DNA from 2 places in the Janthinobacterium sp. SUN176 genome. Region 2 is predicted to be linked to the other one. Evidence: predicted binding sites of a transcription regulator. Region 2 holds the regulator's gene; the other holds the start of a gene.
What was found. Region 2 encodes FNR, which switches genes on or off when oxygen is low (the NO sensors DNR and NnrR bind a similar motif). Its sites were predicted from a motif close to TTGATNNNNATCAA; they were not measured.
Positions count from the first base shown of each region.

Region 1: O3299_RS23840 (PAS domain-containing methyl-accepting chemotaxis protein) is a predicted target of FNR. The motif match lies at 2,487-2,500, and genes of this name have one in related genera.

Region 1 is NZ_JAPWIA010000004.1:214,522-221,714, reverse strand. Features, by position in the region: gene O3299_RS23850 (hypothetical protein) at 1-342, shown strand, start outside; gene bamE (outer membrane protein assembly factor BamE) at 339-647, shown strand; gene O3299_RS23840 (PAS domain-containing methyl-accepting chemotaxis protein) at 683-2,338, opposite strand; gene O3299_RS23835 (DEAD/DEAH box helicase) at 2,777-4,951, opposite strand; gene O3299_RS23830 (alpha/beta fold hydrolase) at 5,224-6,069, opposite strand; gene O3299_RS23825 (M28 family peptidase) at 6,205-7,193, shown strand, end outside.
Region 2 is NZ_JAPWIA010000002.1:64,797-71,989, forward strand. Features, by position in the region: gene ccoN (cytochrome-c oxidase, cbb3-type subunit I) at 1-630, shown strand, start outside; gene ccoO (cytochrome-c oxidase, cbb3-type subunit II) at 646-1,260, shown strand; gene O3299_RS19610 (cbb3-type cytochrome c oxidase subunit 3) at 1,262-1,465, shown strand; gene ccoP (cytochrome-c oxidase, cbb3-type subunit III) at 1,458-2,378, shown strand; gene ccoG (cytochrome c oxidase accessory protein CcoG) at 2,381-3,763, shown strand; gene O3299_RS19625 (FixH family protein) at 3,866-4,390, shown strand; gene fnr (fumarate/nitrate reduction transcriptional regulator Fnr) at 4,515-5,273, opposite strand; gene O3299_RS19635 (response regulator) at 5,523-7,193, shown strand, end outside.

The DNA of each region.
Region 1 (7,193 bases), on a different contig from region 2:
CGCGCCGGCATGGATTCCGGCCTGATCTCGAACGACCCGCAAATCATCGCCTGGCTATCCAGCATGCTCTACAGCACAGATAAAGTGTGTTCCGAGCCGGATGGCAATTATCTGTTCTTCACGGACCGTCCCCTGTTCGGCGTGACCCTCGTGCACGGCGAGCGCCGCCTGGCGCTGCCGTTCACCATGCTGTACGCGGGCGGCGAGCAAACGCCCGCCTCGCTGCCCTATTGCGATTGCCAGGTCTTGCTTGACCGCACGTATTACGCGCCCTTGTGGGATAGCAACTGGCCGGACGACACCCTGCTGGAATTTACTTACATGGACGAGGTGGCGCCATGAAGTGGCTTTCGCTGATCTTGTTGACGCTGCTGGCCGCCTGCTCCGGCACGCGCGCCTTGCAAGCAAGCAAAAATGTGCCCTACGCCACCCTGGAACAGACGGTGCAAGTGGGCAACAGCACGCGCGAACAGGTGCGCGCCGCACTGGGCGACAGCACGTCCATCCGTTTCGACAGCGGCAAGGAAGTGTGGATGTACACCTATCCGGCGGCCTCGGGCGCGCAGGGGGAATATGTGATTCTGTTTGGCGGGGATGGGGTGGTGAAGCAGGTGCGCGGCGGCGAGGTGTATCAGGTACGGAAGTGATTCCCGCCAGCATGGCGCTGGCGGGACTGACATGCTTATCGTGCCTTCAGCAAGGCCCGCGACGCGACGCCCGCGCCCACGCTGCGGCCCACGCCGGCAACCTTGCGCTTGGGCGACGCCTTCAGCTTGAAAATGCCGATCGACTGGGCCACGCTGTCGGTGCGCTGCGCCAGGTTAGTCGCGGCCGCAGCCGCCTGCTCCACCAGCGCCGCATTCTGCTGCGTGATGCCATCCATGTGGATGACGGCCTGGTTGACTTGCCCGATGCCCTGGTTCTGCTCGCGCGTGGTCGAGGAAATCTCGTCCATCACTTCCGTCACGCGGGCTACCGAGGCGATCACTTCCGCCATGGTGGCGCCCGCATTGCTGGTCAGCACGCTGCCCGCGTTCACGGTGGCAATCGAATGGTCGATCAGGTTTTTCACTTCTTTCGCGGCCGTTGCCGAACGCTGCGCCAGGCTGCGCACTTCGCCGGCCACGACGGCGAAGCCGCGGCCGTGCTCGCCCGCGCGAGCCGCTTCCACGGCCGCGTTCAAGGCGAGGATATTCGTCTGGAAGGCGATGCCGTCGATCAAGCCGATAATGTCGAGAATCTTGCGCGACGACGAGCTGATCTCATCCATCGTGGTGACCACTTCGCTGACGATGGTGCCGCCCTTGGCCGCCACGGTGGACGCTTGCGCCGCCAGGTCGTTGGCCGTGGCCACATGGTCGGCGCTGTTTTGCACGGTCGACGTCAGTTCTTCCATGCTGGCCGCCGTCTGCTCGAGGCTGGACGCCTGCGATTCCGTGCGGCTGGACAAGTCCATATTGCCCGTGGCAATTTCTGCCGTGGTGATGCGGATATCCTCGAAGTTGGCGCGCACGTCGCCGATGATGCTGTGCAAGTTGATGTTGGTCTGGCGCAAGGCCGCCATCAATTGACCCATGTCATCGTCGCGCACCTTGTCGATGACGCCCGTCAAGTCGCCGCCGGCCATCTTGCGCGCTACCGTGATGGCGTCGCCCAGCGGGGCGACGAGGGAATTGTGCAGATGGGCCCAGAAATACAGCATCAGCGCCACGGCGGCGGCGGCGGCACCGCTGAGCCAGCTGCGCGTGGCCGTGCTCGTGTCACCGTCGATATTCCACACGGCGCAGCCGAGGATGGCCAGCACCACGCCGAAGACGATGCAATGCAGGGCCAGGTCTTGCGACAGGCTCAACTTGCGCCATTCGGCCAGCTTGGCGGCCCAGCCCTGGCGCACGACGCGGCCATTGCGGATCGCCAGGTTGGCGCTATTGCCGTCTTTAAAACTTTTATACAGGGCTGCCGCTTCGTTGATCTGCTCGCGCGTGGGCTTGGTGCGCACGGACATATAGCCGATCGGGCGGCCGCTTTCGATGACGGGCGTGATGTTGGCGAAGACCCAATAGAAATCGCCATTCTTGCAGCGGTTCTTGACCATGCCGGTCCAGGGCATGCCCGTCTTGATGGTGTCCCACAGGTCGGCAAACGCTTCGGCCGGCATATCGGGATGGCGCAGGATATTCTGTGGCGCACCCAGCAGTTCCATTTCTGAAAAACCGCTGACTTCAATGAAATACTGATTGGCGTAATTGATGTTTCCCTGTAAATCCGTGGTGGAAACAATCGTCATGCCTTCATTTAATACGTATTCATTTTGCGTGATAGGCGTATTGACCCGCATCGTCGCTCCTCTATTTTTTTTCAACTAGCATAACAAAAACATAAAAACAATATACCACATCAAGCACCCATGATATATCGCCTCGGCGACAGTGACGCCAGTCAAACAATTTAATAAAAGTCAATTTATTTATATTTTAGGATTTACTTTGATTCAACTCAATTGATTTTATTGAAATGCAAAATTTAAATTGCGTGCATATACAATAATTAATAAAAAATTATGTATCGATGCAGCAGGTAATAAATATGGCGTTTGCACCGATAAAAATATGCAAAGGAGCGGTGGCCATTGCCGGCAGATGGCAATACCTGCCGCCAACCATAACGCGGCAACCATGTTTATTTCTTGAGGGAAAATAAAAACTGGCGCGAATGCGCCAGTGGGGGATGTGTCTCCAATCCGCGACACAGGCGCCGGAGCGCCCGTGGGAATGGCTTACTTGTACGTTTTACGTGGCGGCGACTTCGGACGCGGCGGCGCAGGCTTGCGCTCCGTCGTGCCATCGTCCAGGCTGATGCGCAGTTTCTGACCAGAAACGACAACCGATTTCAGGTGGTCGAGGATTTCCGGCGGCATGCCTTCCGGCAAGTCCAGCACGCTGTAGTTGTCAAAGATATCGATGCGGCCGATATGCTTGGCTTCCAGGTTCGCTTCGTTGGCGATGGCGCCGACGATGTTGCTTGGCGTAACGGCGTGCTCACGGCCCACTTCGATGCGGTACGCCGTCACGCCCGGGCGTGGACGTTCCTTCTTCGGCGCGCGCGGGGCAACTTCGCCCGCGTCCGCCGGCGCATCCTTGAACGCTGGCGCGGACTTGGCGGCGAACGGCTTGCGCGGTGCGGCTGGCGGCGCCAGGTCCGGCGCGTCGCCGTCGCGGCTGATGCGCAGCTGCTGGCCCGCCACCCACACGGTTTTCAGCTGATCCAGCAATTCTTTCGGCATGCTGTCTGGCAAGTCCAGGACGCTGTAGTCGTCATAGATCTCGATGCGGCCGATGTTTTTCGAATCGATGCCCGCTTCGTTGGCGATGGCGCCCACGATATTGCCCGGCTTCACGCCATGCTGATGACCTACCTCAATGCGGAAGGTTTGCATGCCGGCGTCGGCCGGACGCTGGATGCGTTCCTTTTTCGGGAAGGCCGGGCGCTCGCTGCGCTCGTTGCGGTCGAAGCGGTCATTGCGTTCGAAACGGTCATTGCGTTCGAAACGGTCATTGCGTTCAGGGCGGTCAAAGCGGTCTTGGCGCGCAGGACGGTCGTCTTGCCACGTGGCTTGCTCGCGCGCCTTGTTCTTGTCCAGCAACAAAGGCACATTGCCACGCGCCATCTTCGCCAGGGCGGCGGCGATTTCGATGGCGGGAATGTTTTGCTCGCGTTCGAAATCCTCGATCAGCGACTGGAACTGCTCCAATTCGCCCAAGGCCAGGGTTTCGCTGATCTGTTCCTTGAACTTGGCGATACGCACGTCGTTGACGGCCTGGATGGTCGGCAGTTCCAGCATGCCGATCGGCTGGCGGGTCGAGCGTTCGATGGCTTTGAGCAAGTTCTTTTCACGCGGGGTGATGAACAAAATCGCTTCGCCGCTGCGGCCGGCGCGGCCCGTGCGGCCGATGCGGTGGGTGTAGCTTTCCGGATCGTGCGGCACGTCGTAGTTGACGACGTGGCTGATGCGCTCGACGTCCAGGCCGCGGGCGGCCACGTCGGTTGCGACCAAAATGTCGATCTTGCCGTCTTTCAACTGCTGGATCGTGCGCTCGCGCTGGGCTTGCTGGATGTCGCCATTGATGGCGGCAGCCGAGAAGCCGCGGGCTTGCAGCTTGCCGGCCAGCTCTTCCGTACCCAGCTTGGTGCGGGCGAAGATGATCATGCCGTCGAACGCTTCCGCTTCCAGGATGCGGGTCAGCGCGTCGAGCTTGTGCATGCCCGACACCAGCCAGTAACGCTGGCGGATGTTGTCGGCCGTGCCCGTCTTGGCGGCCACCGTCACTTCGGCCGGGTTCACCAGGTAGGTGGTGGCGATGCGCTTGATGACGGAAGGCATGGTGGCCGAGAACAGGGCCGTTTGATGGCCTTCCGGCGTTTCTTGCAAGATGCGTTCGACGTCGTCGATAAAGCCCATGCGCAGCATTTCATCGGCTTCGTCGAGTACCAGAGTCTTCAGCTTGGACAGGTCGAGCGAACCCTTGTCCAGGTGATCGATGACGCGGCCAGGGGTACCGACGACGACGTGCACGCCGCGGCGCAAGGCCGACAGTTGCGGGCCGTAGCTTTGGCCGCCGTAGATCGGCAGCACGTGGAAGCCGGGGATGTGGGCGGCGTACACCTGGAACGCTTCGGCGACCTGGATGGCCAGTTCGCGCGTCGGTGCCAGGACCAGGGCTTGGGGTGAGCTTTGTTTCAGATCGATGCGCGACAGGATAGGCAAGGCGAAGGCGGCGGTCTTACCCGTGCCTGTTTGCGCCTGGCCCAGCACGTCGCGGTTCGCGAGCAATAATGGAATCGTCGCCGCCTGGATAGGCGACGGTGTTTCGTAACCGACATCCTTGAGCGCGCGAATCAGCGGCTCGCTCAGGTTAAGGTCGGAAAATAAGGAAATTGGTGTATCAGACATGAAATCACTCACAAGTTCGCTCGAATCGCCCAATGCGAAAGAGTGTATCTGCTAGTTTACTCTTTACTGGACCTTACCGGGTGGCTGCATGCCGCAGAACGCCGTTTTTTGCGCCATATCTACGTAAAAAAGCCAGAAAAATCGGCGATCCGCACGCATTTGGCGCGTGATTTTGCCAACATTAAACGATACACAACAATATGCCGGCTGCGCCTGTTCTGCGTGGCAACAGCTACGGCGGGCGCCGCGCCGTCACGGCCCCCGCCCTCGCTTCAGGTGCGCAAGAACTCCAGCAAGTCCTCGTTCAGCCTATCCTTGTGCGTCGTTGCCAGGCCATGCGGCGCGCCCGCATACACGAGCAATTTGCTACCGATGATGAGTTCGGCAGTGCGGCGCGCCGAGGCGGCGATCGGCACGATCTGGTCATCGTCGCCATGGATCACCAGGGTCGGCACGTCGAATCTGGCCAGGTCGCCCGTGAAATCCGTTTCCGAAAACTGCTTGATGCACAGGTAGGCGGCCGGCATGCCCGACTGCATGCCTTGCCGCCAGAAACCGTCGCGCACGCCCTGCGACGGCTTCGCGCCGGGCCGGTTGTAGCCATAGAAGGGCTCGCTCAAGTCGCGGAAAAACTGGCTGCGGTCGGCCTGCACGCCTGCGCGGATGGCGTCGAACGCGGACAGCGGCAAGCCCAGCGGATTATCGGCCGTCTGCAGCATCAGCGGCGGCACGGCGCCCACCAGCACGGCGCCGGCCAGGCGCTGCGTGCCGTGGCGGCCGATGTAGCGCGCCACTTCGCCGCCGCCCGTCGAATGGCCGACGAGGGTGGCGCCCGTCAAGTCCAGCGCGGCGATCAGGGCGGCCAGGTCGTCGGCATAGGTATCCATGTCGTTGCCGCCGAACGGCTGGCTGGAACGGCCATGGCCGCGCCGGTCGTGCGCGATGACGCGGTAGCCGCGCGAGGCCAGATAGAACATCTGGTCTTCCCAGGCGTCGGACGACAATGGCCAGCCGTGGCTGAAGACGACGGGCGGGCCGCTGCCCCAGTCCTTGTAGTAGATCAAGGTACCGTCGGCGGTACGCAGGGTATTGCTCGATTGCAAGTCAGGGCGAGTCATGGAACGCTCCTTGTCGGTGGACCAGCAGCCATTGTGGCCCCAATCGGCTGGCGCGCGCCGCGCGCTACGCCAGAGCATTGCGGTAGAGTAAGATTACCGCTGCTTTGCTTTCCCGTATTCACTTTTGGAGTTGTCATGCGTTTTCCCTTCGTCCTCGCCGCCAGCCTGTTCAGCACGGCTACCCTCGCCCAACCGCTCGTTGCCGAGGCGCCCCTGCGCGCCCACCTGTCCTTCCTGGCCGACGACTTGCTGGAAGGACGCGGCACGGGCCAGCGCGGCGGCGACCTGGCCGTGCGCTACCTGGAAACGCAGGCGGCCGTGGCCGGCTTGCAGCCGTTGCCGGACGGCACGTATCGCCAGGCGCTGACCATCGTCGGCAGCAAGGCATTGCCATCGAGCACAGTGACCTTCAGCGCGGGCGGCAAGACCTTGTCCCCCGCCTTCGGCCAGGACATCGTCTTTGGCGCGGCGAATGGCCAGCAGAAAGTGGCGTTCGACGCGCCCGTCGTATTCGCCGGCTACGGCATCCGCGCCCCCGAAGAGCAGTGGGACGACTTCAAGGGTGCTGATTTAAAAGGAAAAATGGTCATCCTGATGGTCAACGACCCGCAGCCGACCGTTGCCGAACCGAACCGCTTTGCCGGCAAGTCGCTGACCTGGTACGGCCGCTGGGTCTACAAGTACGAGGAAGCGCTGCGCCAGGGCGCCGCCGGCGTGCTGCTGATCCACACGACGGCGTCCGCGTCGTATCCGTGGTCGGTGCCGGCCAACGGTTTCGGCCATGAACGCTTCAACCTGGCCGGCGCGGGCAATGCGATGGAAGGCTGGCTGCAGGAAGACATGGCGCGCGCCCTGTTCCAGGCGGGCGGGCAAGACCTCGATGCCTTGCGCGCGCAGGCGGAAACACGCGAGTTCCGCCCCGTGGCCTTGAACGCCACGGTCAAGGTGGTCTTGAACAGCCAGATCCGCAGCATCGAGCAATTCAACGTGGCCGGCATCGTGCCGGGCACGGATCCGAAACTCAAGGACGAAGCCGTGATTTACTCGGCCCACTGGGACCACCTGGGCAAGGATGACGAAGGCAACAGCCGCAGCGGCCAGAGCGACCACATCTACAACGGCGC
Region 2 (7,193 bases):
CAATCGATCGGCATGGTCTTCTCGCTGGTCCTCCTGGCACCAAGCTGGGGCGGCATGATCAACGGCATCATGACCCTGTCGGGCGCCTGGCACAAGCTGCGCACCGACCCGATCCTGAAATTCATGATCGTTTCGCTGTCGTTCTACGGCATCGCCACCTTCGAAGGTCCGATGATGTCGATCAAGACCATCAACTCGCTGTCGCACTACACCGACTGGACCGTTGCCCACGTGCATGCGGGCGCCCTGGGCTGGGTGGGCTTCATCACCATGGGTTCGATCTACTACCTGCTGCCGCGCCTGGCGGGCCGCACGCAGATGCACAGCACGCGCCTGGTCGACGTGCACTTCTGGGTGGCCACCATCGGCATCGTGCTGTACATCGCCGCAATGTGGATCGCCGGCGTGATGCAGGGCCTGATGTGGCGCGCGGTCAATCCGGACGGCACCCTGACCTACACCTTTGTCGAGAGCGTGAAAGCGACGTATCCGTACTACGTGGTGCGCGTGGCCGGTGGCCTGCTGTACCTGTCGGGTATGTGCATCATGGGCTACAACACCTGGATGACGCTGCGCGGCAGCAAACTCCCCGTCGCCCGCATTCCGGAACTGAACGCGGCGCACGCCTGATAGGAGCGAAAGCAAATGAAATTTTCACATGCATGGATTGAAAGAAACCCCTGGCTGCTGATCGCCCTGGTCACGGTGGTGATCAGCATCGGCGGCGCCGTCGAGATCGTTCCCCTGTTCTTCCAGAAGAGCACGACGGAACCCGTCGCCGGCCTGAAACCGTACTCGCCGCTGCGCCTGGCGGGCCGCGACATCTACGTGCGCGAAGGCTGCTACAACTGCCACTCGCAGATGGTGCGTCCGCTGCGCGCGGAAACGGAACGCTATGGCCACTATTCGGTTGCCGGCGAATTCGTCTACGACCGTCCGTTCCAGTGGGGTTCCAAGCGCACGGGGCCCGACCTGGCCCGCGTGGGCGCGCGCTACAGCGACGAATGGCACCGCACGCACTTGAACAACCCGCGCGACGTGGTGCCCGAGTCGAACATGCCGTCCTACCCCTGGCTGGCGAAGACCAAGCTGGTGCCTGACGACATCATGCCGAAGATGCGCGCCCTGAAACGCCTGGGCCAGCCGTACAGCGACGAAGAGATCGCCGCCGGCCCCGCGCAGCTGCAGGACAAGACGGAAGAAGACGCCCTGGTCGCCTATCTGCAAGGCCTCGGTACATTAATCAAAACAAGGAATTAGCATGGCAATCGAAAACCTGTTTGACAGCGCCAGCAGCGTCATGACGGTGGTTTCCTTTACGACGTTCGTGGGCATCCTGTGGTGGACGTTCAGCCGCAGCAACAGCGACTTCGACGCGGCGGCACGCCTGCCGTTCGCCGACGACGCGCTCGACTATCCGGCCGAGGCCGAGACGACCCTGGCGAAGGAGCATAACCATGGCTGACTTTACCAACGGCTTCTGGAATATCTACGTCATCGTGCTGTCCCTGCTGGGCATCATCGGCTGCGGCGTGCTGCTGTACTCGCAGTCGAAAGTGAAAGTGCCGGCCGGCGCCCCCGCCGACGGCACCACGGGCCACGTCTGGGACGAGGACTTGAAGGAACTCAATACGCCGATGCCGCGCTGGTGGATGTGGTTGTTCTACATCACCATCGTCTTCTCCCTGGCGTACCTGTTCCTGTATCCGGGCCTGGGCAACTATGCCGGCAGCCTGGGCTGGAAATCGACGGGCCAGTACGAGGAAGAGCTGAAGAAGGCGGAAGCCGACTACGGTCCCTTGTTCAACAAGTACCTGAGCCAGGACTTGAAGACGGTGGCCGCCGATCCGCAGGCGCAAGCCATCGGCCAGCGCCTGTTCCTGACCTACTGCGCGCAATGCCACGGTTCGGATGCGCGCGGCAACAAGGGCTTCCCCAACCTGACCGACAAGGACTGGCTGTATGGCGGCGAACCCGACATCATCAAGACCACCATCATGCACGGCCGCAATGGGCAAATGCCACCGATGGGCGCCGCCCTGGGCTCCGAAAAGGATGTCGAGAACGTGGCCCATTATGTGCTGAGCCTGTCCGGCTCGACCTCGGATCCCGTCAAGTCCGTGCTGGGCAAGGCCAAGTTCGGCGCCTGCATGGCCTGTCATGGCGCCGATGCCAAGGGTAACCAGATGCTGGGCGCGCCAAACCTGACGGACAAGACCTGGCTGTACGGCGGCAGCGCCGACACCATCATGGAAACCGTACGCAAGGGACGCAGCAACACCATGCCGGCCTTCAGCGATTTCCTCGGCGAATCCAAGGTACACGTGCTGTCGGCGTATGTCTGGAGCCTGTCGAATCCGCAGGCACCCGCAAAGTAAAAATGGAACCTCAAGTCATCAAGATGTATGCGGCCCGCGAGCAAATCTACCCTCGCGAGGCCAAAGGACGCTACGCTACCTGGCGATGGGTATGCGTATGGCTTACCCAGCTGGCGTTCTACGGCTTGCCGTGGTTGACCTGGAATGGCAGGCAAGCCCTGCTGTTCGATTTGACCACGCGCAAGTTCTACATTTTCGGCGTCGTGCTGTGGCCCCAGGATTTCATCTATCTGGCGGCCCTGCTGATCATCTGTGCGTATTTGTTGTTCCTCGTCACGGCCATTGCCGGGCGGGTGTGGTGCGGGTTCTCTTGCCCGCAAACGGTATACACGGAAATTTTCCTGTGGGTCGAACGCCGCATCGAGGGCACGCGCAGCGCGCGCATGGCCCTCGACAAGCAGGGCCCCTCCGTGCGCAAGGCGTTCAAGAAGACGGCCAAGCACCTGGTATGGGGCGCCATCGCCCTGTGGACGGGCTTTACCTTTGTCGGCTACTTCACGCCGATCAAGGAACTGGCGCAGTCGGTGACCACGCTGAACTTCGGTCCCTGGGAATGGTTCTGGGTCTTGTTCTACAGTCTGGCAACCTACGGCAACGCGGGCTGGCTGCGCGAGCAGGTGTGCAAATACATGTGCCCCTACGCGCGCTTCCAGAGCGCCATGTTCGACCAGGACACCCTGATCATCACCTACGATGCCAAGCGCGGTGAACCACGTGGCGCCATGAGCAAGAAGGCCGGCAACAACGACAAGCTGGGCGATTGCATCGACTGTACCCTGTGCGTGCAGGTGTGTCCGACCGGCATCGATATCCGTAACGGCCTGCAGTATGAATGCATCGGTTGCGCCGCTTGCGTCGATGCCTGCAACAGCGTGATGGACAAAGTCGACCGGCCACGGGGACTGGTACGCTACAGTACCGACCATGCGATGGAAAACAACTTCAATTCGAAGCAGATACGCCAGCGCGCCATGCGCCCGCGCGTCTTGATCTACACTTCCATCCTGGCCCTGATCATCATCGCCGTGTGTACTTCGCTGGCCCTGCGCACGCCTCTGAAAATGGACGTGATCCGCGACCGCGGTTCCATGGGACGCGAAGTGGAAGACGGCATGATCGAAAACGTCTACCGCCTGCAGATCATGAACACGTCGGAGCAAAGCCAGCATTTCAAAATCAGCGCTTCCGGCTTGCCGGGCCTGACCTTGCTGACGCGCGAAGAAGTGACCTTGCAGCCGACGGAAACGCTGGGTTGGCCGATCCGCCTGCGCGTGCCGCACGGCGTGGGAGAGAAGGGCTCGAACAAGATTGCGATCGAATTGCAATCGCTGGACGACCCATCGCTGCATGTGCGTGAAAGCGCGGTATTCATCGTGCCGCGTTAACAAGGAAAGGCGGACGGGGACCGGGTGCCCTCGCCGCCGCCACGAAGTTGCAGGAAGGCCGGTCCCCATGCGGGGACTGGCTGATTAAACAGGAGAAATATCATGTCCGACAGTCTGAAACTGCAAGCACCCGTTGCACCGTGGTACAAGCATCGCTGGCCATGGCTGCTGATGATCGGCCCCGGCCTGTCCGTGGTCGTCGGCAGCTTCATGGGCTATATCGCGTTTACGCAGCCCGATGCGCTGGTGGTGGGCGATTATTACAAGCAGGGCAAGGCGATCAACCAGGATTTGAAGCGCGACACGATCGCCAGCGACCTGGCGATGGATACGCGCCTGTCGTATGACGTCGCTGCAGCGCGCCTGACCGGTTCCGTGCACAGCTTCGGCAAGGCCTATCAAGCGCCTTTGCAGCTGCACCTGGCGCATGCGACCCTGCCGGAAAAGGATATCAAGGTGCTGGTGCAGCCCGACGCAGCCGGCAATTTTTCCGTAGCGCTGCCGATGCTCGAGCGCAGCCGCTGGCAAGTGCTGGTGGAAAACGACAAACGCGAGTGGCGCCTGTCCGGCATCTGGACCTGGCCCCTGCAGCGCAGCATCGCGCTGCATGCGGATGAAGAGCTATAACGTACAGCGCCGGGAAAACCGTAGCGAGCGGCAGTGATTTGTGGTTGAGAAGCGCAGCTGTGCTATAGCACAGCGAGCATCGCAAGCCGCAAAGCGCGACGCGCAGCAGGTTTTGACGGTGCTGTTACTTGCAGACGTCCGTGCCGGCCGTAATGGCTTTCAGCTTGGCCGGCTGCAGGATTTCAATTTCCCGGTTCGAGACGCGCAGCCAGCCTTCCTTCTTGAACTTCGACAGCAGGCGGCTGACGCTCTCGATGGTCAGGCCCAGGTAGTTGCCGATTTCCTCGCGCGACATGCGCAGCTGGAAATTGCTGCCCGAATAGCCGCGCGCTTCATAGCGCGACGCCAGGTTGACGATGAAGGCGGCAAAGCGCTGCGTCGCCTGCATGTTACCCAAAAGCAACATGACGCTTTGCTCGCGCGTGATTTCCTGGCTCATCATGCGGTGGAAATGGCGCAGCAGGGTCGGCATGTTGCCCAGCAATTGTTCCAGGCTGGAAAACGGGATTTCACACACTTCGCTGTCTTCCAGCGCCACCGCATTACAGTGGTGGCGGTCGGCGCTGATGGCGTCCATGCCCAGCAGTTCACCCGCCATCTGGAAGCCCGTCACCTGCTCTTCGCCGCCCGGATTGATCTGGTACGTCTTGAAATGCCCCAGGCGGATCGCATACAGGTTCTGGAACGAGTCGCCGATACGGAACAGCGAGGCGCCGCGCACGATCTTGCGGCGGCGGCCGATGATCTGATCCAGCCTGTCCATGTCGCCCACATCGAGGCCCATCGGCAGGCACAATTGATGCATGCTGCAGGTCGAGCATCGCGCACGCAACGCCTCCACGTTCACGGTGGGCAAGGTTGGAGTGAGTAGCGCTTCAGTCATGTCGGTACCTTTTAGAAAATGCAACAACAAGTTTACTGCATACAGCCGCATACAGGGTTGCCGTATGCCAATTTCACCGTAAATTCGGCGAATAAACGACGTCCAGCCTTTAATTATATGGCAACATCGTCAAAAGCCCGTACGGGGCGGGCAATTTGCGCGGCGGCGCTTGCCAAGCTGGGGCATTGATAGGAAAATTCCTGACAGCATTATCTGCCGCCTGTGCCGCCCGGTACTGAAAAGGAAATCATGAAGCCTCTCGGCATTAAAGCAAAAGTCGCGCTGGCCACCAGCCTGACCTCGATCGCCATGATCGCGCTGGTCACCATGATCCAGGTGCAGCACATGCGCGACGACTTCACCCGAGTACTGCTGAGCCAGCAATCGTCCCTGATCAGCCGCACCGCCGCCGAACTCGACGACAAGCTGGGCATGCTGCTGCAGATCGTCACCCTGACGGCCAGGCAGCAGCCGCCGGAATTGATCGCCCGGCCCGCCCAATTGCGCGAATACTATTCGCGCCGCTCGATGCTGGTGCTGTTCGATGACGTGCTGGTGCTCGACGCGCATGGCGCCGTCGTGGCCGACATGCCGGAAGTAGCGGGGCGCGCCGGCATCAACGTCGCCGAGCGCGAGTATTTCCAGACCGTCCTGCGCACGCGCCAGCCCATGATCACCGAACCGATGCTGGGCAAGTCGAGCGGCATGCCCATCGTGCAGATGGTGGCGCCCGTGCTGGCCGCCGATGGCCAGGTGGCCGGCGTCGTGATCGGCGTGCTGCGCCTGTACAAGGACAACCTGCTGGGCCGCCTGCGCTCGGAAAAGATCGGCAAGAGCGGCTATTACTTCATCCTCACGCGCGGCGCCGTGCCGCGCTACGTGCTGCATCCCGATACCAGCCGGCTGCTGCAACCGCGCCAGCCGAACGCCAACCTGACGACCACCCGGCTGCTGAAGGAAGATGGCGAAGGCAGCATGGTCAGCACCAACAGCCGCGGCATCACGGCCGTCAACAGCTTCAAGCGCCTGAAATCCGTGAACTGGCTGCTGGCCGCCTCGCTCCCCGTCGAAGATGCCTTCGAACCGTTCGATGGCGTGCTGTACCGGCTGGTGCTGTGGAGCATCCTCGCCTCGCTGCTGGCCGCCTTCGTGCTGGGCTGGGTCACCGTGCGCCTGCTGTCGCCGCTGGTGCGCCTGCGCGACACCCTGCAAGCCCTGCGCACCAGCGGCAGCCGCTTCACGCCCGTGCCGGTGCAGCAGCGCGACGAAATCGGCGAACTGACGGAAGCGTTCAACGGCCTGATGAGCGAACGCGACCGTCTGCAGCAGGAACTCGAATCGCGCGCGGCGGAGCTGGAACAGGAACGCGACCGGGCCGAGGCGGCCAACCGCGCGAAGAGCGATTTCGTGGCCAACATGAGCCATGAAATCCGCACGCCCCTCAATGCCGTGCTGGGCATGGTGTATTTGCTGGGCAATACCAGACTCGACACGGAACAGCGCAAGTATCTGACCATGGTGCGCGTGGCGGGCCAGTCGCTGCTGGGCATCCTCAACGACGTGCTCGACTATTCGAAGATCGAGGCACGGCGCATGGAATTGTCGCCCGTCGAATTCGACCTCGACGAAGTCATGAATACCCTGGCCACGACGATGACGATGAATGCGGGCGAAAAGGAGCTGGAACTGGCCATCGCCGTCGAGCCCGACGTGCCGCGGCGCCTCGTGGGCGACGCCCAGCGCCTGCAGCAAATCCTCGTCAACCTGGCCGGCAACGCCATCAAGTTCACGGAGAGCGGCGAAGTGGTGGTGGCCGTCAGCCTGGCCGAGAGCGAGAGCGGCCGCGCCTGGCTGCGCTTCGAGGTGCGCGACACGGGCATCGGCATGACGGAACTGCAGCAACAGCAGCTGTTTGCCGCG